Regions from separate parts of the Pseudomonas sp. NA-150 genome, predicted to be linked through region 3. Evidence: predicted binding sites of a transcription regulator. Region 3 holds the regulator's gene; each other region holds the start of a gene.
The links. The regulator FliA, encoded in region 3, starts transcription of late flagellar genes. The targets are predictions, from matches to a motif close to CTAAAGTTTNNNNNNNNNNNGCCGNTAA.
Positions count from the first base shown of each region.

Region 1: the regulator FliA is predicted to act here: its motif matches at 2,303-2,330, upstream of ACF0H7_RS03335 (methyl-accepting chemotaxis protein).
Region 2: the regulator FliA is predicted to act here: its motif matches at 2,259-2,286, upstream of ACF0H7_RS21965 (methyl-accepting chemotaxis protein).

Region 1 is NZ_CP172305.1:680,637-688,259, forward strand. Features, by position in the region: gene ACF0H7_RS03320 (DUF1631 domain-containing protein) at 1-727, shown strand, start outside; gene ampD (1,6-anhydro-N-acetylmuramyl-L-alanine amidase AmpD) at 859-1,407, shown strand; gene ampE (regulatory signaling modulator protein AmpE) at 1,425-2,261, shown strand; gene ACF0H7_RS03335 (methyl-accepting chemotaxis protein) at 2,423-4,453, shown strand; gene ACF0H7_RS03340 (TatD family hydrolase) at 4,434-5,240, opposite strand; gene cra (catabolite repressor/activator) at 5,243-6,238, opposite strand; gene ptsP (phosphoenolpyruvate--protein phosphotransferase) at 6,625-7,623, shown strand, end outside.
Region 2 is NZ_CP172305.1:4,632,270-4,639,892, reverse strand. Features, by position in the region: gene ACF0H7_RS21970 (hypothetical protein) at 1-583, opposite strand, end outside; gene ACF0H7_RS21965 (methyl-accepting chemotaxis protein) at 664-2,229, opposite strand; gene acnA (aconitate hydratase AcnA) at 2,582-5,323, opposite strand; gene rlmM (23S rRNA (cytidine(2498)-2'-O)-methyltransferase RlmM) at 5,561-6,625, shown strand; gene tusA (sulfurtransferase TusA) at 6,700-6,954, shown strand; gene ACF0H7_RS21945 (MATE family efflux transporter) at 7,013-7,623, opposite strand, start outside.
Region 3 is NZ_CP172305.1:4,763,145-4,770,767, forward strand. Features, by position in the region: gene ACF0H7_RS22495 (chemotaxis response regulator protein-glutamate methylesterase) at 1-686, opposite strand, end outside; gene ACF0H7_RS22500 (chemotaxis protein CheA) at 738-3,002, opposite strand; gene ACF0H7_RS22505 (protein phosphatase CheZ) at 3,032-3,820, opposite strand; gene ACF0H7_RS22510 (chemotaxis response regulator CheY) at 3,840-4,214, opposite strand; gene fliA (RNA polymerase sigma factor FliA) at 4,471-5,214, opposite strand; gene fleN (flagellar synthesis regulator FleN) at 5,208-6,041, opposite strand; gene flhF (flagellar biosynthesis protein FlhF) at 6,157-7,488, opposite strand; gene flhA (flagellar biosynthesis protein FlhA) at 7,500-7,623, opposite strand, start outside.

The DNA.
Region 1 (7,623 bases), 2.9 Mb from region 3:
CTTGCCGGAAGTGGTGGTGCGTCTACTCCAGGAAGCCTGGAGCAAGGTGCTGCTGTTGACCTGCTTGAAACATGGCGAGCAATCGGCAGAGTGGCAGGCCGGTCTGGGTGCGATGGACGATCTGATCTGGAGCGTCGAACTGCACGACGAGCCTGAAGCACGGCAGCGGTTGCTCGATCTGGTGCCGGGCTTGCTCAAGTCATTGCGCGATGGCCTGACCAGCGCAGCGTTCGACCCCTTCGCCACCAGCGACTTTTTCAGCCAGTTGGAGGGTCTGCATGTTCAGGCGTTTCAGCACTTTGCACGCCAGCAAGATGCTCAGGAAGAACGCCACGCAGCCCCTGCGCTAACGGGGGAAATGGTCGAGGTGATGGAAGAGATCGTGCTGATCGCCCCTGGCGAACAGGCCCTCAGTGAGCCGAGTATTCGTCTGGCGGACGATGACGCTGCTGTCCTGCAAGTCGATGCGCTGAGAGTCGGTTGCTGGGTGGAAATGCAAGAAGACGAAGACCACAAATTGCGCTGCAAACTGGCGGCGATCATCGAATCCACCGGCCGTTATGTGTTCGTCAACCGCACCGGGATGAAGGTGTTGGAAAAGACCCGCATGGGCCTCGCGGTTGAGTTTCGTCGTGGCGCGGTGCGCCTGTTGGATGACGCGCTGTTGTTTGACCGGGCGCTGGAAGCGGTGATCGGGAATCTGCGTCGCCTCAAGGGTGCGGTCTGACAGACGCGAATGTCCCTCCTACGCTGACCGCGTTTGCTGCACGACACGTCACCCACTCAAATATTGCTGCCCCGCGATTCCCCATCGCGGGCATACTTGGGCTTATCGATTGCCCGTTCAAGGAACCCTCCATGCAGTTGGACTCCGCAAGCGGCTGGTGCGTGGGTGCGCATCATTGTCCGTCGCCCAATTTCAATGCCCGTCCCGAGGCTGAGATTTCGCTGCTGGTGATCCACAACATCAGCTTGCCACCGGCTCAGTTCAAGACCGGCAAGGTGCAGGCGTTTTTTCAAAACAAACTGGATGTCACAGAACACCCGTACTTTGAAGGCATTGCCGATCTGCGGGTGTCGGCGCATTTTTTGATCGAGCGTGAGGGTGAGGTGACCCAGTTCGTCTCTTGCCTGGAACGCGCCTGGCATGCCGGAGTGTCTAATTTTCAGGGTCGCGAAACGTGCAATGATTTCTCCATCGGCATTGAGCTGGAAGGCACCGACGATCAGCCATTCACTGACGCTCAGTACGCGGCGTTGATCGCGTTGACGGGCCAGTTGCAGGCGGCGTTTCCGGCGATTACCACGCAGCGGATTTGTGGTCACAGCGATATTGCACCGGGACGCAAGACCGATCCAGGTCCGTGCTTTGACTGGGCGCGTTATCGGGCGGCTTTGCAAGATTGAAGTGAGAGGAACAGGGAATGAGTTTTTTGGTGTTGCTGTTTGCAGTATGGATCGAGAAGTTTTCAGGCTTGCGCCACCGCGTTCAGCGCGATGGTCTGTGGCTGCGCGAATTGGCCAAGCTGGAAAGCGGCCCTCATTTGCAATCGCGTCCGTGGTTGGTGCTGGCGTTGCTGGTGCTGCTGCCGGTCCTGCTGCTGTGGCTGTTGTTGGTGGTGGTGCAGTCGGTGGCATACGGCTGGCTGGGGCTGCCGATCCATTTGCTGGTATTGATTTATGCCTTGGGGCGCGGTGATTTGCTGACGGCGTTGGGGCCGTTTCGCGATGCCTGGCGCCGGGGTGATGAACAGGCGGCCAGCCATGTGGCTGAGCGTGATCTGGGCGTGGTCGCCGAAAACAGTGAGCAACTGCTGGAAGGCGTTCAGGGCTATCTGCTGTGGCAGGCCTATCAGAGTTTCTTCGCGGTGATTTTTTGGTACTTCTTGCTGGGACCGGTGGCGGCGTTGAGTTATCGGTTGCTGGCGCTGGCGGTGAACAACAGCAAGAACCCGGCGGTGCTCGAGCGCGCCGCGCAATTGCGTCACGCCTTCGATTGGGTGCCGGTGCGCCTGCTGGTCGCCAGCTTCGCCTTGGTGGGAAATTTCGTCTCAGTCAGCCGGGTGATGCTTCACGAATTGCTCAACTGGAACATCAGCGCGGCGGAACTGGTGAAAAGGGCCGGTCAGATCGCCAGCGAAACACCGGCGCCGGTAGTGGGCGCCGATGGCGTCGCCAGCCTGGATGCCATCTGGGAACTGCTGCTGCGCTCGGCGCTGGTCTGGTACGCAGGGTTTGCCCTGTGGACATTGCTGCTCTGATAAGCGCAGCTCCTACAGGGTCGGCGTACTTTTCCATTTACCTTTAGTTACAAAGCCCCCAGTCGATATCAGGTATACAGGTCACATCGCTAAATGGCGGAATTTCGCTATTTTGACGATTCGCGGTACCCAATAAAAATAAAAGAAAAGGGAGACTTCTTGTGAAGAGCCTTTTGTATCCGGCTGTCGCGTTGATGAACCGTTTGAGCTTCGCGATGAAGTTCACGCTCATCAGCATCCTGTTTTTCCTACCGATGTTGGTCACCAATTTTTATCTGGTCCGCGACTCCTACCGCGAGTTCGTCGGCACTCGCACGGAGCTGCAAAGCCTCAATCTGGTGACCGCCAGCCTGAATCTGCGCAAGGATCTGGAAACCCTCAATGATCTGGTGCAGATCAATGGCGTGCTCGGGCAAAGCAATCAGTTCCCGGAGCTGGCCTCGCAGATCGTTTCCCAGGAAGCCGGCGTCTTTCATGCGATGCAGGCACTGGAGGCGCCGTTGGAGGATCCGGCGCAGGTCGCGGCGTTTAATAGCAAGCGCGATGAACTGATTACCGATTTCAAGGCCGCGCAGAGCGAGACTTCGCTTCAAAGCAAAGTGGGGATGGTCGGTCGGGTGCTGAGCAAGGCGCAGACCTTCGGCAAGGTCGTGGCCAGCCAGGCCGGGCTCAGTCAGGACGGCAGCAGCGACGTGCGGCAACTCACCGATTTGGTCACCAGCGCCACCCCGATCATCACCCAGGCCATTGGTGCCGGTCGAGCTATGGGCGCCTATTCGCTGGGCCAAGGCATGATCAACTCAGCGGCCAGCGCCCACTTCGATGAGTTGCTGCAACAGTTGGAGCGGGTTCAGGGCGATTACGCGTTAAAGCTGCAAGATGCGTTGGATGAAAGCCCGGCGGCGCGCAAAGTGCTGGAAACCCAGGCCAAGGCCAGTCTCGCGACCCTCAAACAAAGCAGCGAGTTGTTCGAAGACAAGGTGATCTCCGCCGAAAGTCTGAACATGCCGTGGCAACAGTTCTATCAACAAACCACCGAGCTGATGACGCAAACCTATCAATTGAACGACGCCATCGTTGCGTTCCTCAACCAGCAGTTGCAAGAGCGTCTGGTGGAAAACCGCCTGCACACCATTTTGTTGGTGACGGCATTGGCGGGTACGTTTTTGTTGATCCTCTACTTGTACGGCGGTTTCTACGCGTCGACGCGCACCACGTTGAAACGCCTGGGCGGGGTGATGGACAAAGTGGCTGCCGGTGACATGACAGCCAGTTTCACTGCCCACAGTCACGATGAACTGGGCGAGTTGGGTCTGGTGTTCAACGGCACAGTGAAGAAAATCCATGACCTGATCGAGTTGGTGAGCAAGACCGTGGTCGAGGTCGAGCGTCAGGCAGGTCAGGTGGAGTCGGTGTCGGCGACCAGCAATCAGGCGGTGGCCGGACAGCGCAGTCAGATCGAGTTGGTGGCGACGGCGATGAACCAGATGTCAGCCACCGCACTGGAAGTGGCACGCAGCGCGGCCGCGGCGGTGAGCAGTGCGCACAGCGTCAATCAGGAAACCGTCAGCGGTCGTGGTCTGGTGGCGTCGCAGCAGAGCAGCATCGCCCAACTGTCCAGCGAGATCGATCAGTCAGTGCTGGTGATCAACCAATTGGCCGCTGATAGCACGTCCATCAGCCAAGTGCTGGACGTGATCAAAAGTATCGCCGGGCAAACCAATCTGCTGGCGCTGAATGCCGCGATTGAAGCGGCTCGGGCTGGTGAGCAAGGGCGTGGCTTTGCCGTGGTGGCGGACGAAGTTCGCACCCTGGCCAAACGCACCCAGCAATCCACGGAAGAAATCGAGCAGATGATCGCCAAGTTGCAAGGCGGCGTCGGCGCGGCGGTCAAGGCCATGGGCGTCAGCCATGAAGTGGCCAATGGCACGGTCAGTCAGTCGGAAAAGGTCCAGCAGGCGCTGGAAAATATCCTCGGTGCTGTAGGCATGATCGTCGATCAGAACCAGCAAATTGCGGCGGCGGTCGAGCAGCAAACGGCGGTTGCCCACGATATCGACCGCAACATCGTAGAGATCAACCGCGCGGGCGAACGTACGGCAGAGGGCGCGCATCAGACTGAAAGCGCCAGCCGTCAGTTGTCATTGCAGGTGGTGGAGTTGAAACAGCTGATCAGCGCGTTTCGGGTGTAACCGGGGCGTTGCGCCAGTTGAACAATTCATAAGCGTTGCGGGTGCTGGCGTCGGCCAGTGCCTGCGCCGGAATGCCCATCAATTGCGCCAGCGCCATCGCGATGTCGGGCAGATGCTCGGGGCTGTTGCGTTGGTTCGGGTACATTGCCGGCGCCATGTCCGGCGAGTCGGTTTCCAACACCACGCTGTCCAGCGGCAGCTCGGCGATCACCCGGTGCATGCGCAACGCTTGCGGCCAGGTCGCGGCACCGCCCAGTCCCAACTTGAACCCCAGCTTGATGTACTCCCGCGCTTCTTCGCGGCTGCCGGCAAAGGCGTGGATGATGCCGCCGCGTTCAAGTTTGAAGCGTTTCAGCGTAGCGATCGTCGCGGCGTGGCTGCGCCGGACGTGGAGCAAGGCCGGCAGTTTGAAGTCGGCGGCCAGTTGCAGTTGCGCTTCGAACACCTGTTGCTGGCGTTCGTGGTCGAGGCCTTCGACGAAATAATCCAGCCCGATCTCGCCCACCGCGCACAGTTGCGGATGTCCGTTAAGGCGGGTCAACCAGTCAGCCAATTCGCGCAGGTGTTGCGGAAGATGCTCATCGATGTAGAGCGGGTGCAGTCCCAGCGCGGCGAAAAGTCCTGCGTCGCTTTGTACTAGATCCCACACCCGTTGCCAGTTGCGTTGATACACCCCCAGCACCACCACGCGCTCCACGCCCAACGCTCGACAATTGGCGAGCAAGGTGTCGCGATCGGCGTCGAAATCCGGAAAATCCAGGTGGGTATGGGTGTCGATCAGGGTCACGCTCAGGCCTCGTGAATCCGTTGCTTGAACGTCCGCGCAATCGCGTGGACGCCAGGTTGGTATTGATTCTGCTCGACCGCCGCCAAGGCCAGCGCCAGCGCTTGTTCGGCGATCAGCGAGTGCTGTTGGGCCATGGCGTTCACCGGCAACGGCAGGAAGTCCAGTAACTGTGTATCGCCGAACGTGCCGAGGTGCAACTGCGTCGGGTTGAGTTTGCGGCTGTGCAATACATCGAAAATGCCCTGTAACAGCACGTAGGACGTGGTGATCAAGGCGTCAGGCAAGTGGCCCAGGCGGTCGAACAATTCAGTGGCCAGGCGCCGGCCGCACTCGCGGCTGAAGGCCTCACCCTGTTCGACGAAGATCGTGCCTTCGAAATGGCTCAGGGCATCACGAAAGCCCGCGGCGCGCGCCTGGCTGACCACCAACTCAGGGCGTGCACCGATCAACGCGATGTGGCGTGGCATGGGTGTGAGCAGACTACGGGTGAGCTGTAAGGCGGCGCCATGGTCGTCACTGACCACTGAACAGAAGCTCGCAGGGTCCATTTCCCGGTCGATGGCGATCACCGGCAGGCCGAGCTTTTGCAGTTCGCGATAACTGTCGTCGGTTTCTGGCAGGCAACTGGCGACGAACAGCGCGTCGCAACGTCGAGCGCGGAACAGTTGTAGCAGTTGCAACTCGCTCTCGGGCGAGTCGTCGGAGCTGGCGATCAGTAGTTGATAACCTTGGGCGCGTGCGCCTTGCTCCAACAGCTTGGCAATCCGCGAGTAGCTGGGGTTTTCCAGGTCTGGCAGGATAAAACCGAGCGTGCGCGTATGACGGCTGCGCAAACCTGCGGCCTGAGGGTTGGGTCGAAAACCGTGCAGCTCCACCACTTGCCGCACACGTTCGACCGTGGCGCTGCTGATGCGTTGTTGTTCGGCCTTGCCGTTGATCACGTAGCTGGCGGTGGTGACAGAGACACCGGCCAGACGGGCAATATCGCTGAGTTTCAAGCCGAAAATTCCTTTTGTTATTTGTATGCCAGTACCGGGCTGTAGGAGCGGGCTTGCCCGCGATCCATGCAACCCGCTGTGTCAGGTAAACCGCCATCGCGGGCAAGCCCGCTCCTACAATTGCTGACCACGGTCCAATGAGAAGCTCTCACCTATTTTCGACTCTGACCTATAGAAACTTCCCACAACCATCTGACGGTTGGACTTCAACGGCGAGAGATTATCGAGTAACGTGCCGTTGTTGATAGATTAAACGATTCAGCAACAGAATTTTCTGCCGCAAATGCTTAATCCGGGCTGTCACACAGTTATCCCCGGCATTGCCTAAGCTTTCGCTCAGCCAAAACAAGAAACGGGTGCCCGTGGGTACCGAACAGGAGAAAGGCATGCTCGAACTTACCGTAGAGCAAATTTCCATGGCGCAAACGGTTGTGGACAAGTCCGCCGCGCTGCAATTGCTTGCCAGCAAGCTGGTGACCGATGGTCTGGTCGCCGAGGGTTATTTGCAGGGCCTGCAAGCCCGCGAGGCCCAAGGCTCGACATTCCTCGGTCAAGGTATCGCAATCCCCCATGGTACGCCTGACACCCGTGATCAGGTGTTCGCCACCGGCGTGCGCCTGTTGCAGTTCCCCGAGGGCGTGGACTGGGGCGAAGGGCAAATGGTCTACCTGGCCATCGGTATCGCGGCCAGAACCGACGAGCACCTGCGTTTGCTGCAACTGCTGACGCGAGCCTTGGGCGAAACCGATTTGGCTGAGGCGTTGCGTCAGGCCAGAACGCCTGAAGCATTGCTCAAACTGCTGCAAGGGGCGCCGCAGGAATTGGCGCTGGATGCGCAGATGATCAGCCTTGGCGTGTCGGCGGATGACTTCGAAGAGCTGGTGTGGCGCGGCGCGCGTCTGCTGCGCAAGGCCGAGTGCGTGAGCAACGGTTTCGCGGCGGTGCTGCATCAGGTGGAGGCCCTGTCGTTGGGTGATGGCCTGTGGTGGTTGCACAGCGAGCAGACGGTCAAGCGCCCAGGTCTCGCGTTCGTCACCCCGGATAAGCCGATTCGCTATCTGGGCCAGCCGCTCAACGGTCTGTTTTGCCTCGCCAGCCTGGGTGAAGCTCATCAAGCGTTGCTGGAACGACTGTGCGCGTTGTTGATTGAAGGTCGCGGCCACGAATTAGGTCAGGCCACCAGCAGCCGCGCCATATTGGAGGCCTTGGGTGGCGAATTGCCGCAGCAGTGGCCGAGCCAGCAGGTGGTGCTGGCCAATGCCCACGGCCTGCACGCGCGCCCGGCGAAGATCCTCGCGCAACTGGCGAAAAACTTCGAGGGCGAGATTCGCGTGCGGGTCGTCGATAGCGCCGAGAGCGCGGTATCGGTCAAGAGCCTGACCAAA
Region 2 (7,623 bases), 130 kb from region 3:
CGGCGCCGGGTGGGGTTCGATCGATCTTGATGTAGGTGGATTCAGAGTCGGCTCGCGTGTTGCCAGGATACGTAGTCATGCTGTATCCCACTGCATAAACCCCATCTTCAATGAGATGGTTGGCTACAGAGATGAACAGACTCAACTCTGTCCCCTCTGGCACTGGTGCAGGCATTTTTACCGGATCTCCTACGAGCTCACCGTTAAGCAGCACCTGAAAGCTGTCTAACTCCACCACTATTGGTCCAGCGAGAAAATTAATAACGACATCACTCTCAAGGTCGACCAGTTTGATAAGGCCGTCGGTGTCCGCAACCGGAACGGTAGGTGCGGGCATTATGTGTTTGCATGTTCTGCTCATTTTCAAATTCCTTCTGTTGTGGGTGCGTAATACAAACCCACGGTTACATTGATTGATTTTTTTAAAGGTGGAGGCCTCTAGCCACCCGGATGGTGGTAGATATATATCCCCTACCTGAAATTCAACTAATAGCCAGTCAGTCGCCATGTCAACCAAAAATATCAATAATTCACCATGCCAACTTTCACCAAAAAACCAACTTTCAGAAAAGTCCCACAACACTTAAGGAACCCCTAAAACCCCACCCAATAAAAAACCCCAACAAACAATGTCTGTTGGGGTTTTTGTACAACCAATACAACTTACCGATTAAACCGCTCCACCAACGAGTACTGACTGTTCGCCGTACTGGTCAATTCGCCGCTTAACTGCGCCGAGCGACGGGCCTCGTCGGAGGTTTTGTCGGCCAGTTGCGCGATGGTGCTGATGTTGCGGCTGATTTCCTCGGCGACGGCGCTTTGTTCTTCGGTGGCGGCGGCGATCTGGGTGGTCATGTCGGTGATGTTGGCCACCGCCTCGCTGATGCCGACCAGCGCCTGGTCCGCTTCCAGTACCCGCGCCACGCCTTCTTCGGCCTGGCGATGGCCGGCATCCATGGTTTGCACGGCGGCGGTGGCGGTTTGTTGCAGTTTGGCGATCAGGCCGTGGATCAGCCCGGTGGATTCGGTGGTGCGTTGCGCCAGTTGGCGAACTTCGTCGGCGACCACCGCGAAACCACGGCCCATTTCCCCGGCGCGCGCCGCTTCGATGGCGGCGTTGAGCGCCAGCAGGTTGGTCTGGTCGGCGATGCCTTTGATCACGTCGACCACGCTGCCGATTTCGTTGCTGTCCTTGGCCAGTTGGGTGACGGTGAGCCCGGTTTCACCCACGGAGGTGGACAGGCGCTGAATCGCCTGACGGGTTTCGTCGGCAACGTCGCGACCACGACGGGTCAGTTGGTTGGCTTGCTGTGTGGCATCTGCGGTGCGTTGCACATGGCTGGCGACTTCCTGGGTGGTGGCGGCCATTTGATTGACGGCGGTGGCCACTTGCTCGGTTTCGACCCGCTGACGCTCCAGCCCGGATGAACTGGCGTGGGCCAGGGTGTCGGACTGACGCGCCTGGTCGGTCAGTTGCTCGGCGGTGTCCTGCAGACGGGTCAGGCAGGTTTTCAGGCGCGCCTCCTGGCTGAGGATCGACATTTCCAGACGTGCCTGTGGCCCGCGACTGTCGGTGTACATCTGCGCGATCAGCGGGTCGGAGGTGGTTTGTTCGGCCAGTTGCAACAAACGCTTGATGCCGCGCTGCTGCCAGCTCAAGCCCATAAGGCCCAACGGCACCGACAGGGCCGCAGCCAGCGCGAAGCCCCAGTTGGAGTTGAGCCAGGCGCCAATCATGAAGCTCAGTTGGCTGACCAGGATGAACGGCAGCCAGTCCTGCAGCACCGGCAGCCACTTGTCACGGCTTGGCACGGCAGATTTGCCCTGGTTCAAGCGCAGGTACAGGGTTTCGGCGCGGCGGATCTGTTCGGCCGTGGGTTTGACGCGGACCGACTCGTAACCCACCACCTGCTTCTTGTCGAACATCGGCGTGACGTAGGCGTTGACCCAATAGTGATCGCCGTTTTTGCTGCGGTTCTTGACGATCCCCATCCATGGCAACCCCTGCTTGAGGGTGCTCCACATGTGCTCGAACACGGCAGCCGGCACGTCCGGGTGACGAACCGTGTTGTGCGGGGCTTTAACCAGTTCCTCGCGGGTAAAACCGCTGATTTCAACGAAGGCATCGTTGCAATAGGTGATCACGCCTTTGGCATCGGTGGTTGAAATCAACCGCTGTTGCGCGGGAAATGTCCGTTCGCGTTGAGTGATGGGCTGGTTATTACGCATGGGCTGTCGATCCGCTGGGCTTTCGCGTGTTATCGGCTAAAAGGCCGACAAATTGAGGGGCTTTTACAAATGACCGACGAGTCGCATCGGCAGGGCGCATTATTGATCAGGCATTGGGTGGGTAAACAAGCGGAAATGCATCGGTAGGTGACGTTATTTCGTGGTGGATTTACGGCCGCTTTCGCAGCGGTGCGGCGATCCTGCTCCCACAGTGATTTGTGGTTGGACAAAAATCTATGGCTGGCCCCCATTTTGTAGGCGCTGCCGAAGGCTGCGATAAGGTCGGAACGACCTTCGCGATGGCGATTGTTCGCAGCCTGCGGCAGCTCCTACTGCCTGGGAGTTTCAGCCGTTATGATGCAATCAACTGCCGTAACACATAATGCAGAATCCCCCCCGCCTTGAAGTATTCAACTTCGTTCAAGGTATCGATCCGGCACAGCACGTCGAGGTTTTCCTGTTTGCCGTCCTGGCGGGTGATGGTCAGGGTCAGGCTCATGCCGGGTTGCAACTCGGCGTGGGTCAGGCCGCTGATGTCGATGATTTCGTTGCCGGTCAGGTTCAATGTCTTACGGCTCTGGCCGCCCTTGAACTGCAATGGCAACACGCCCATGCCCACCAGGTTGGAGCGGTGAATCCGTTCGAAACTCTCGGCGATCACGGCCTTGACGCCCAATAGGTTGGTGCCCTTGGCCGCCCAGTCGCGGCTGGAGCCGGTGCCGTATTCCTGACCGGCAACCACCACCAACGGTGTGCCTTCCTGCTGGTAACGCATGGCCGCGTCGTAGATCGCCAGCTTGGCCCCACTGGGGATGTGGATGGTGTTGCCACCTTCTTCGCCGCCGAGCATTTCGTTGCGGATTCGGATGTTGGCAAAGGTGCCGCGCATCATCACTTCATGGTTACCGCGACGTGAGCCATAGGAGTTGAAGTCGCGGGATTCCACGCCTTTCTCTTTCAGGTAATGCCCTGCCGGGCTGTCAGCCTTGATGTTGCCGGCCGGAGAGATGTGGTCGGTGGTTACCGAGTCGCCGAGCAAGGCGAGGATGTGCGCGCCGACGACGTTTTCCACGACCGGAGGCGGGCCGCCGATGCCATCGAAGAACGGCGGGTGCTTGATGTAGGTCGAGTCTTCCTGCCAGACGTAAGTCGCCGCCTGTGGCACTTCGATCGCCTGCCATTGCGCGTCGCCGGCGAACACTTCGGTGTATTCCTTGTGGAACATGCTGGTGTTGACGCTCTGCACCGCCTCGGCGATTTCCTTCTGGCTTGGCCAGATATCCCGCAGGTACACCGGCTTGCCGTCGGACCCTTCGCCCAGTGGTTCGCTGCTGAGGTCGGTGCGCACGGTGCCGGCCAGCGCATAGGCCACCACCAGCGGTGGCGAGGCCAGCCAGTTGGTTTTCACCAGCGGATGCACGCGGCCTTCGAAGTTGCGGTTGCCGGACAGCACCGAGGCCACGGTCAGGTCCGACTGTTGAATGGCCTGTTCAATCGGCGCCTGCAACGGGCCGGAGTTGCCGATGCAGGTGGTGCAGCCATAGCCCACCAGGTCGAAACCCAGCGCATCGAGGTACTGGGTCAGGCCGGCGGCCTTGTAGTAGTCGGTGACCACTTTCGAGCCCGGTGCCAGCGAGGTTTTGACCCAGGGCTTGCGTTTCAGGCCTTTTTCCACGGCCTTTTTCGCCACCAGCCCGGCGGCCATCATCACGCTGGGGTTGGAGGTGTTGGTGCAAGAGGTGATGGCGGCGATCACCACCGCGCCGTTTTTCAGTCGATAGGTCTGGCCTTCGTATTCATAGTCGGCTTCGCCCGCGAGATCGGCGTTGCCCACCGCGACACCGCCACCGCCTTCGCTTTCCAGGCGGCCGACTTCCTTGCTGGTGGGCTTGAATTGCAATTTGAGGAAGTCACTGAACGCACTGGCGACATTCGGCAGCGCAACGCGGTCTTGCGGGCGTTTCGGTCCGGCGAGGCTGGCTTCGACGCTGCCCATGTCCAGTTCCAGTGAATCAGTGAACACCGGTTCCTGACCGGGCAGGCGCCATAAACCCTGGGCTTTGCAGTAGGCCTCGACCAGTTTCACCCGGTCCGCCGGGCGCCCGGACAAGCGCAGGTAGTCCAGGGTCACGTCGTCCACCGGGAAGAAACCACAGGTGGCGCCGTATTCCGGGGCCATGTTGGCGATGGTGGCGCGGTCGGCCAACGGCAGGTCAGCCAGACCATCGCCATAAAACTCGACAAACTTACCGACCACGCCTTTTTTGCGCAGCATTTGGGTGACGGTCAGCACCAGATCGGTGGCGGTAATGCCTTCCTTAAGCTTGCCGGTTAGTTTGAAGCCGATCACTTCAGGAATCAGCATCGACACCGGTTGCCCAAGCATCGCCGCTTCCGCCTCGATCCCGCCGACGCCCCAGCCCAATACGCCGAGCCCGTTGATCATAGTGGTGTGGGAATCGGTACCGACCAGTGTGTCCGGGAAGGCATAGGTGCGGCCATCCTCGTCCTTGGTCCACACCGTGCGCCCAAGGTATTCCAGGTTGACCTGATGACAAATACCGGTACCCGGCGGCACCACGCTGAAGTTATCGAAGGCGCTTTGGCCCCAGCGAAGGAAGGCATAACGCTCGCCATTGCGCTCCATTTCGATATCGACATTCTGGCTGAAGGCGTTGGCATCGCCGAATTTGTCGACCATCACCGAGTGGTCGATCACCAGGTCCACCGGCGACAACGGGTTGATCCGCTGCGGATCGCCACCGGCCTTGGCCACGGCGGCGCGCATGGCGGCCAGGTCGACTACAGCGGGCACGCCGGTGAAGTCTTGCATCAGCACCCGGGCCGGTCGGTACTGGATTTCCCGGTCGGAGCGGCGCTCGCCGAGCCAGGCGGCCAGGGCCTTGAGGTCGGCGCCGGTGACGGTCTTGTTGTCTTCCCAGCGCAGCAGGTTTTCCAGCAGGACTTTCAGCGACATCGGCAGTTTGCTCAGGTCACCGAGGGTTTTGGCGGCTTCCGGCAAGCTGAAGTAGTGGTAGGTGGTGTGGTCGATGTCTAATGTTTTGAGGCTTTTCAGGCTATCGAGCGAGGGCATGAACATAACTCCTTGTAAGGTCCGCACGGCACGGACCTTGGGGAATCGGAAGACTCTAAAACTAGCCCTGATTAGGGCGCCTTGCGAATGACAGGTGTATGACTGGACCGCCGAGCAGCCCCAGTGGTTCCTGATTCAGCTATCATGCGCCGGTTTTGCGCTATCGGGCTGACCCCTATCAGTCAGATCGAGCGCCGCGCGCTGGCTGAATATCTCGCCGCCGCCCAGGAGAATTGAATGAACACCCTGTTTATGCACTGCCGACCGGGCTTCGAAGGTGAAGTCTGCTCGGAAATTGCCGAGCACGCGGCGCGTCTGAACGTAGCCGGTTACGCCAAGGCCAAGCCGAGTGCCGCCTGTGCCGAGTTTGTCTGCACCGAAGAAGACGGTGCCGAGCGCCTGATGAAAGGCCAGCGTTTTGCCGAGCTGATTTTTCCTCGGCAATGGGCGCGAGGGGTTTTCCTCGATCTGCCGGAAACCGACCGCATCAGCGTGATCCTCGCGCAATTGGCGAATTTCCCGACGTGCGGCAGCCTGTGGCTGGAAGTGGTCGATACCAATGATGGCAAAGAACTGTCGAATTTCTGCCGCAAGTTCGAAGCCCCGCTGCGCAAGGCGCTGACCCAGGCCGGCAAGCTGGTGGAGGATGCGAGCAAGCCGCGTCTGTTGCTGACCTTTAAAAGTGGCCGCGAAGTGTTTCTCGGCATGGCCGACGCTGATAATTCGGCGATGTGGCCGATGGGTATCCCGCGTTTGAAATTTCCCCGTGAAGCGCCGAGCCGTTCGACCTTGAAGCTGGAAGAAGCCTGGCACCACTTCATCCCGCGTGATCAGTGGGAGGAGCGCTTGTCGGGCGACATGACTGGCGTCGACCTCGGTGCGGCGCCGGGCGGCTGGACCTATCAACTGGTGCGCCGCGGCATGCTGGTCACCGCCATCGACAACGGCCCGATGGCCGAAAGCCTGATGGAAACCGGCCTGGTACAGCACTTGATGGCCGACGGTTTTACCTTCAAGCCGCGTCAGCCGGTGGACTGGATGGTCTGCGACATCGTCGAAAAGCCAGCGCGCAATGCCGCCTTGCTGGAAACCTGGCTGGGCGAGGGCTTGTGCCGCGAGGCGGTGGTTAACCTGAAGCTGCCGATGAAACAGCGCTATGCTGAAGTGCGACGCCTGCTGTTGCGTATCGAAGAAGGGTTTATCGCGCGCGGGATCAAGGTCAGCATCGGCTGCAAGCAGCTGTATCACGATCGCGAAGAAGTTACGTGTCACTTGCGCCGTCTCGATGGCAAGCGCCGTTGAGCGCTTTAGACCCAAGTAGGCTTCAACCCCGTGCTGCTTTACGCGACAATGCTCGCCAGTTTTTGGAGTGCTTTATGCCTGAGTCCATCGATACCTTAGCTGTTGACGCCGTCCTCGACGCCAGCGGGCTGAACTGCCCGGAACCGGTGATGATGTTGCACCAAAAGGTTCGCGACCTGCACGCCGGCGGCCTGCTCAAAGTCATCGCCACCGACCCGTCGACCCAACGCGATATCCCCAAGTTCTGCGTGTTCCTGGGCCACGAACTGGTCGAGAAACAGGCCGATGGCGGGACGTATCTATATTGGATTCGCAAGAAGCAGGATTGAGACCGCGCACAGGTTTTGATCTTGATCTCGGATCGTTCCCACGCGTGGGAACAATCAGTCAACCAACGGCTTTTGCATTAATACGAATCCGCCGACGCGCACTGCTGGTCAACCGTGCCGAGAGCATCAGCGCTGCGCAGGTCAGGCCGACGATCAGCCCTTGCCATAACCCCGCCGGCCCACTGGCCGGGCCGAACAGGTTGGTAAGTCCCAGCACGTAGCCCACCGGCAGCCCAATCCCCCAATAGGCAAACAACGTCAGCAGCATCGTCACCCGCGTATCCTGATACCCGCGCAATGCGCCGGCCGCTGTCACTTGCAGCGCATCGGAAAACTGAAACAGCGCGGCAAACACGATCAGCGACGCCGCCAGTTGGATCACCACCGGGTCGGCGGTGTAGATCGCGGCCACGTGTTCGCGCATCAGCAGCATCAAACTCGCCGACACACAGGCATAGACCAGCGCCGTGGCCATGCCGACCCCCGCACAGAAGCGCGCGTCCCGTGGCGCATTGCGGCCCAGGGCCTGGCCGACACGGACGGTCACCGCCATGCCCAGCGACAGCGGGATCACAAACACCAGCGAGCTGAAATTCAATGCGATCTGGTGCCCGGCGACCACGTTGGAGCCGAGGCTGCCGATCAACAGCGCAATCACCGCGAAGATGC
Region 3 (7,623 bases):
ATCAGTACGATCGGTGCCGGGAAGTTGGCTGGCAGTTGGGTCAGGACCCGCTGCAAAGCCACCGGGCCACCGGTCGACGTACCAATCGCCACCAGCTTGTAGGCTTTGCGCTTGGGCGCTGGCGAGTGATGCGACGAGGTAGTGTGGGCGGCCGGGACGGCGGCACGCGTCGGCAATGGACGCGCGGTCGATGTGCTGGTGTTGAAACTGCTGCTGGTGGGCGCTGCCGAAGTGCTCGGCGCGGGAGCTGCGTGGGCCGCCGGTGCGCTGAAACCACTGAAACGACGATTACTGCGAGCGATGTTCTGAATCTTTTCGCACAGCAGTTGTTTGACCTTCTCTGGATTGCGCGAGATGTCTTCGAAGTTTTTCGGCAGGAAATCCACTGCCCCGGCATCCAGTGCGTCCAGCGTAACGCGGGCACCTTCGTGGGTCAGCGAGGAGAACATCAAGACCGGGGTCGGGATGCGTTGCATGATATGCCGCACCGCCGTGATGCCGTCCATCATCGGCATCTCGTAGTCCATGGTAATCACGTCAGGCTTGAGGGCCAGCGCTTGTTCGATCGCTTCCTTGCCATTAGTCGCCGTGCCGACTACCTGGATATTCGGGTCCGCAGAAAGAATTTCCGAGACGCGGCGGCGGAAGAAACCTGAATCGTCCACCACCAGGACCTTGACTGCCATAAACACTCCAATAGGTGCTGCGGGCGCTTCGTGCGACCCGCAGCACCGAAATCAAATACGCCGCGCGGCGTAACGCTTGAGCATGCTCGGAACATCGAGAATCAAGGCAATACGACCGTCACCGGTAATGGTGGCGCCCGACATACCTGGCGTTCCCTGCAGCATTTTGCCCAGCGGCTTGATGACCACCTCTTCCTGACCCACCAGTTGATCGACGACGAAGCCGATGCGCTGGGTGCCAACCGAGAGAATCACCACATGCCCTTCACGTTGTTCCTCATGGGCGGCCGACGAAACCAGCCAACGCTTGAGGTAGAACAGCGGCAAGGCCTTGTCGCGCACGATCACCACTTCCTGGCCGTCGACGACGTTGGTCCGCGACAGGTCGAGGTGGAAGATTTCGTTGACGTTGACCAATGGGAAAGCGAAGGCCTGGTTGCCCAGCATCACCATCAGGGTCGGCATGATCGCCAGGGTCAACGGCACCTTGATGACGATCTTCGAGCCTTGGCCCTTGGTCGAGTAGATGTTGATCGAGCCGTTGAGCTGGGCGATTTTGGTTTTCACCACGTCCATGCCCACGCCACGCCCGGACACATCGGAAATCTCGGTCTTGGTCGAGAACCCCGGGGCGAAGATCAGGTTGTAGCAGTCGGTATCGCTCAGACGATCGGCCGCATCCTTGTCCATCACGCCACGCTTGACCGCGATGGAGCGCAGGACGTTAGGGTCCATGCCTTTGCCGTCATCGGAAATCGACAGCAGGATATGGTCGCCTTCCTGCTCCGCCGAAAGGATCACGCGGCCGCCACGGGACTTGCCCGACGCTTCGCGCTCTTCCGGCGATTCGATTCCGTGGTCCACCGCGTTACGCACCAAGTGGACCAGCGGATCGGCGAGTGCCTCGACCAGGTTTTTATCGAGGTCGGTTTCTTCGCCGACCAGCTCCAGGTTGATTTCTTTCTTCAACTGCCGGGCAAGGTCGCGAACCAGTCGCGGGAAGCGACCGAAGACTTTCTTGATCGGCTGCATGCGGGTTTTCATCACCGCGGTCTGCAGGTCTGCCGTGACCACGTCGAGGTTCGACACGGCCTTGGACATGGCTTCATCACCACTGTTGAGACCCAGGCGCACCAGACGGTTACGCACCAGCACCAACTCGCCGACCATGTTCATGATTTCGTCGAGGCGCGCGGTGTCGACCCGTACCGTGGTTTCGGCTTCGGAGGCAGCTGGCTTTTCCGCAACAGGCGCTCTGGCAGGTGCTGGCGCGGCAACGGCTTTCGCTGGCTCAGGCGCTTTGGCGACCGCAGCTACGACGGGCTTGGCGGCCACCGGCGCGGCGGCAACTGCTGCTGCAACCGGCGCAGCGGCGACCACTTCAGGTTCGAACTTGCCTTTGCCGTGCAGCTCATCGAGCAGCGCTTCAAATTCGTTATCGGTGATCTGGTCACCGCTGGCGGCGACTGCCACTGCCTGCGGCGCTACCGGAGCGGCGACGGCAACAGCTGTGGTCGACTCCAGGGCATCGGCGACAAAACTGCCTTTGCCATGCAACTGATCAAGCAGTGCTTCGAATTCGTCGTCGGTGATTTCATTGCTGGCAGGCGCAGCGGCGCTAACCACTGGCGCAACCGGCGCTGCATCGGCGGCGAACTGGCCTTTGCCGTGCAGTTGATCAAGCAGTGACTCGAACTCGGCGTCGGAGATGTCGTCGCTCGTCGGGTCAGCACCCGTTGCGCCACCGGCGTAGATCGAGGCGGGCTCTGCAACGCTCAGTGCCACCACGCCAGCCGCTGCCTGAGCCTTGACCGCGTTAAGCGAGTCCAGCAGTTGCTCGAACTCACTGTCGGTAATGTCTTCGGATTCTTCGACCATTGGCGACGCGACAGCAACAGGTGCTGCGGCGGCAATCTCGTCGGCAGAGGCTGGCTCGGCCAGGCGTGCCAGGGCTGCAAGCAGCTCCGGGGTGGCCGGGGTCACGCTGGTGCGCTCGCGCACTTCAGTGAACATGCCGTTGACCGCATCCAGCGCTTCGAGAACCACGTCCATCAGCTCCGAGTCAACGCGACGTTCACCCTTGCGCAGGATGTCGAACACGTTCTCGGCGATGTGGCAGCACTCCACCAGCTCATGCAGCTGGAGGAAGCCGGCGCCCCCTTTTACAGTGTGAAAACCGCGAAAAATTGCATTGAGCAAGTCCGCGTCATCAGGTCGGCTTTCCAGCTCGACCAGCTGCTCGGACAATTGCTCGAGAATCTCGCCGGCCTCTACCAGGAAATCCTGAAGGATTTCTTCATCGGCGCCGAAGCTCATTGGGGTGCTCCCTAAAATTTCAAATCGACCTAGAAGCCCAGGCTGGATAACAGATCGTCAACATCATCCTGTCCGGATACGACGTCTTCACGCTTATCGGCATGAATCTGCGGACCTTCACCCTGTGCCAGATTTTTTTCTTGATCTTGTTCTGTGCGGATCGATTGATGGTCATGCTCGATCCCGGCAAAGCGATCGACCTGGCTGGCCATCAGCACCAGTTTGAGCAGGTTTGACTCCACTTCCGCGACCATTTTGGTCACGCGCTTGATCACCTGACCGGTGAGGTCCTGGTAATCCTGCGCCAACAGAATATCGTTGAGATTGGTCGACACCAGCTTGGTTTCCGTTTCGCTGCGCGCCAGGAAACCTTCGACACGGCGCGCCAGCTCGCGGAACTCTTCGGCACCGACTTCGCGACGCATGAAGCGTCCCCAATCGGCACTCAAGGCAGCAGCGTCAGTGTTGAGCCCCGTGACCAAGGGCGTGCTTTGCTCAACCAGATCCATGGTCCGGTTGGCCGCATTCTCGGTCAGCCTGACCACGTATGACAGGCGTTCGGTGGCGTCGGTGATCTGCGAGACTTCCTCGGCCTGTGGCATGTTCGGGTCGATCTGGAAATTGACGATCGCGCTGTGCAACTCGCGGGTCAATTTGCCGACTTCCTGATACAGGCCACGGTCACGAGTCTGATTCAGCTCATGGATGAGTTGCACAGCATCGCCAAACCTGCCTTTTTCAAGGCTCTGGACCAATTCCTGTGCGTGTTTTTTCAGGGTCGACTCAAAGTCGCCCATTGACGATTCGTTCTGCTCCATAGAGCCCTCGCGGCAAACATCAGCTATTGACGCGCTCGAAGATCTTTTCGATCTTTTCTTTCAGCACTTGGGCTGTGAAGGGCTTGACCACGTAACCGTTCACACCGGCCTGAGCGGCCTCAATGATCTGATCACGCTTGGCTTCGGCCGTCACCATCAACACCGGCAGGTGCTTGAGGCGCTCATCGGCACGCACGTGGCGCAGCAAGTCGATGCCGGACATGCCAGGCATGTTCCAGTCGGTCACCAGAAAGTCGAAGCTGCCGCTTTGCAGCATCGGCAGCGCGGTTGTCCCGTCATCTGCTTCCGCGGTGTTGGTGAACCCCAGGTCACGCAACAGGTTTTTAATGATCCGCCGCATCGTTGAGAAGTCATCAACGATGAGGATTTTCATGTTCTTGTCCAATTCGACCTCCAAGCAGTCTTTAACGTATCCAGCACCTGAATACGCTGTTCAATCAAAACGGGCACAGCACGCAATGGCTGCACGAAACGATGACGGGCTTGGTAATCAACAGATCGGAAAACAGGCACAGCAGGCCACAAGGCCCTGACTGACCGGCTCCTGCCTAGTCTTGTTCTTCGCTCGTAACGCTTTGCACAGCCGGCTTACAGACAACCTGCGACCACCAAGGGTCACACATGGCCTGTCAACGCGCTCGCCACTCCCCCAAACGCCCTCGCAAACGAGCTGCGCACTGGCTGTGTAACTGGCTGACCCGAGACTCGCTGACCCCCAATACTTCACCGATTTCCTTGAGGTTCAGCTCTTCGTCGTAGTACAGCGCCAACACCAGTCGCTCACGCTCTGGCAAATTGGCTATCGCATCGGCTAACGCGGCCTGGAAGCGTTCATCTTCAAGGTCCCGCGACGGCTCAAGCTGAGCGCTTGCGCCATCCTCATGCAGCCCTTCGTGTTCGCCGTCCTGCAACAGGTCGTCAAAACTGAATAAGCGACTGCCCAAGGTGTCGTTCAAAATCCCGTAATAATCATCGAGACTTAACTGGAGTTCGGCCGCAACTTCGTGATCTTTAGCGTCACGACCCGTTTTAGATTCAATTGCCCGAATCGCGTCGCTCACCATGCGCGTATTTCGATGCACCGAACGCGGGGCCCAATCGCCCTTGCGCACTTCATCGAGCATGGCGCCACGGATACGAATCCCGGCGTAGGTCTCAAAACTGGCGCCTTTGGTGGCGTCGTATTTGGTCGATACCTCGAGCAAGCCGATCATGCCGGCCTGGATCAGATCCTCGACCTGTACGCTCGCCGGCAAACGCGCCAGCAAGTGATAGGCAATGCGTTTGACCAGCGGCGCATAGCGCTCGATCAGCTCGTACTGGGAGTCTTTGGATGACTTGCTGTACATGCGGTAGCCGCTGGCGGTCATGATACGGGTCCTGCACTCGTCTGATGTACGAGTCGCTCTACGAAAAATTCCAGGTGCCCACGCGGGTTCGCCGGCAACGGCCAGGTGTCGACTTTCTGCGCAATGGCCTTGAACGCAAGGGCGCACTTGGAGCGCGGAAACGCTTCATACACCGCACGTTGTTTCTGTACGGCCTTGCGCACGCATTCGTCGTACGGCACAGCACCCACGTATTGCAGGGCGACGTCGAGGAAGCGGTCGGTGACCTTGGTCAGCTTGGCGAACAGGTTGCGGCCTTCCTGCGGGCTCTGCGCCATGTTGGCGAGCACGCGGAAGCGGTTCATGCCGTAATCGCGGTTGAGCAATTTGATCAGGGCGTAGGCATCGGTGATCGAGGTCGGTTCGTCGCAGACCACCAGCAGCACTTCCTGGGCGGCGCGGACAAAACTGACTACCGAGTCACCAATACCTGCAGCGGTGTCGATCACCAGTACGTCGAGGTTGTCGCCGATGTCACTGAACGCCTGAATCAGCCCGGCGTGTTGCGCCGGTGTCAGGTGAACCATGCTCTGCGTGCCCGAGGCCGCCGGTACGATACGAATGCCGCCTGGCCCCTGAAGCAAGACGTCACGCAGCTCGCAACGCCCTTCGATGACGTCTGCCAGGGTGCGTTTCGGGGTCAGTCCCAGCAGGACATCGACATTTGCCAGACCCAGATCGGCATCCAGCAACATGACGCGCCGGCCGAGCTCAGCCAGTGCCAGCGAGAGGTTCACTGACACGTTAGTCTTACCGACGCCACCTTTGCCGCCAGTCACTGCGATAACCTGTACGGGATGCATGCTGCCCATGTTATTTCTTTACCTTGTGTTGCTTAGACCGAGGCCACATTACTGAATGCAGGGGTGCTGGTTGTGTGAACAGCGCCCCACAGTTCGTGATGTAGGTACATTCCAATGTCATGCCTTACCCAACCCGCTTGTTAGGGTTGTGATAAAGATCCGCGAACATGTCTGCCATAGCTTCCTCGCTAGGCTCTTCCTGCATTTGCACACTGACCGCGCGACTGACCAGTTGGTGCCGTCGCGGCAAGTGCAAATCATCCGGAATTCGCGGCCCGTCCGTGAGGTAAGCCACCGGTAATTCATGGCTTATGGCCAAACTTAATACTTCCCCCAGACTGGCGGTTTCATCCAGCTTGGTAAGAATGCAGCCGGCCAGACCACAACGTTTATAGCTGTGGTAGGCGGCGGTTAGAACCTGCTTCTGGCTAGTCGTTGCCAGCACCAGGTAATTACGCGCCTTGATCCCACGCCCGGCAAGACTTTCCAACTGCATGCGCAGTGCCGGGTCGCTCGCTTGCAGGCCTGCGGTGTCGATCAAGACCACCCGCTTGCGCAACAAGGGTTCCAACGCCTGTCCCAATGATTGACCCGGATCGATATGGGTCACTGACACATTGAGAATCCGGCCCAGGGTTTTCAGTTGCTCCTGAGCACCGATGCGGTAGCTGTCCATGCTCACCAGTGCAATGTTCTGCGGACCGTATTTCAAGACATACCGCGCGGCCAGCTTCGCCAGCGTAGTGGTCTTGCCCATGCCCGCCGGACCGACCATGGCGATCACGCCACCTTCTTCCAGCGGCTCGACGTCAGGGGTCACGATCATCCGCGCCAGGTGCGCCAACAACATGCGCCACGCCTGACGGGGCTCTTCAATATCAGCAATCATAGCCAGCAGATCGCGCGACAGCGGACCGGACAGGCCAATGCGTTGCAAACGACGCCATAGGTTGGCTTGTTGCGGCCGGCTGCCCTGCAACTGGTTCCACGCCAGCGAGCCTAGCTGCACTTCGAGCAATTCGCGCAGGCCGTTCAATTCGGAGCGCATCGACTCATAGGCACGCAGGCCGATGGTCGGTTCAACTGGGGCCGTGTACGACGCCTGAGGCGCTGGACGTGCCGGTTCGTCGAAGGTCGGCTCGATATGGTTATCGGCCGCGCTCAGCGACGCGCCGGAGAACAGTTGACGATTGATCAGTGACTCGCCTTCACCACGCGTACCCAATTCGGCTTGTGCGGAGACGATGCGCGACTGAGTCTTGCGCAGCTCGTCTTCCAGCTCGATGTTCGGCACACGTGGCGCCAGCGCGGAAAGCTTGTAATCCAGGGCAGCAGTCAGCTCTACGCCGCCGGCAATCCGCCGGTTTCCAATGATGGCTGCATCGGCGCCCAACTCATCGCGAACCAGTTTCATGGCTTGGCGCATATCGGCGGCGAAAAAACGCTTAACTTGCATGACTCACTACCTCAGCCGTTAGGCCCGACAGTCGCGACGATCGTGACTTGTTTGGTGTCGGGAATTTCTTGATACGCCAGAACGTGCATATTCGGTACAGCCAGACGCCCAAACCTCGACAACATGGCGCGAACC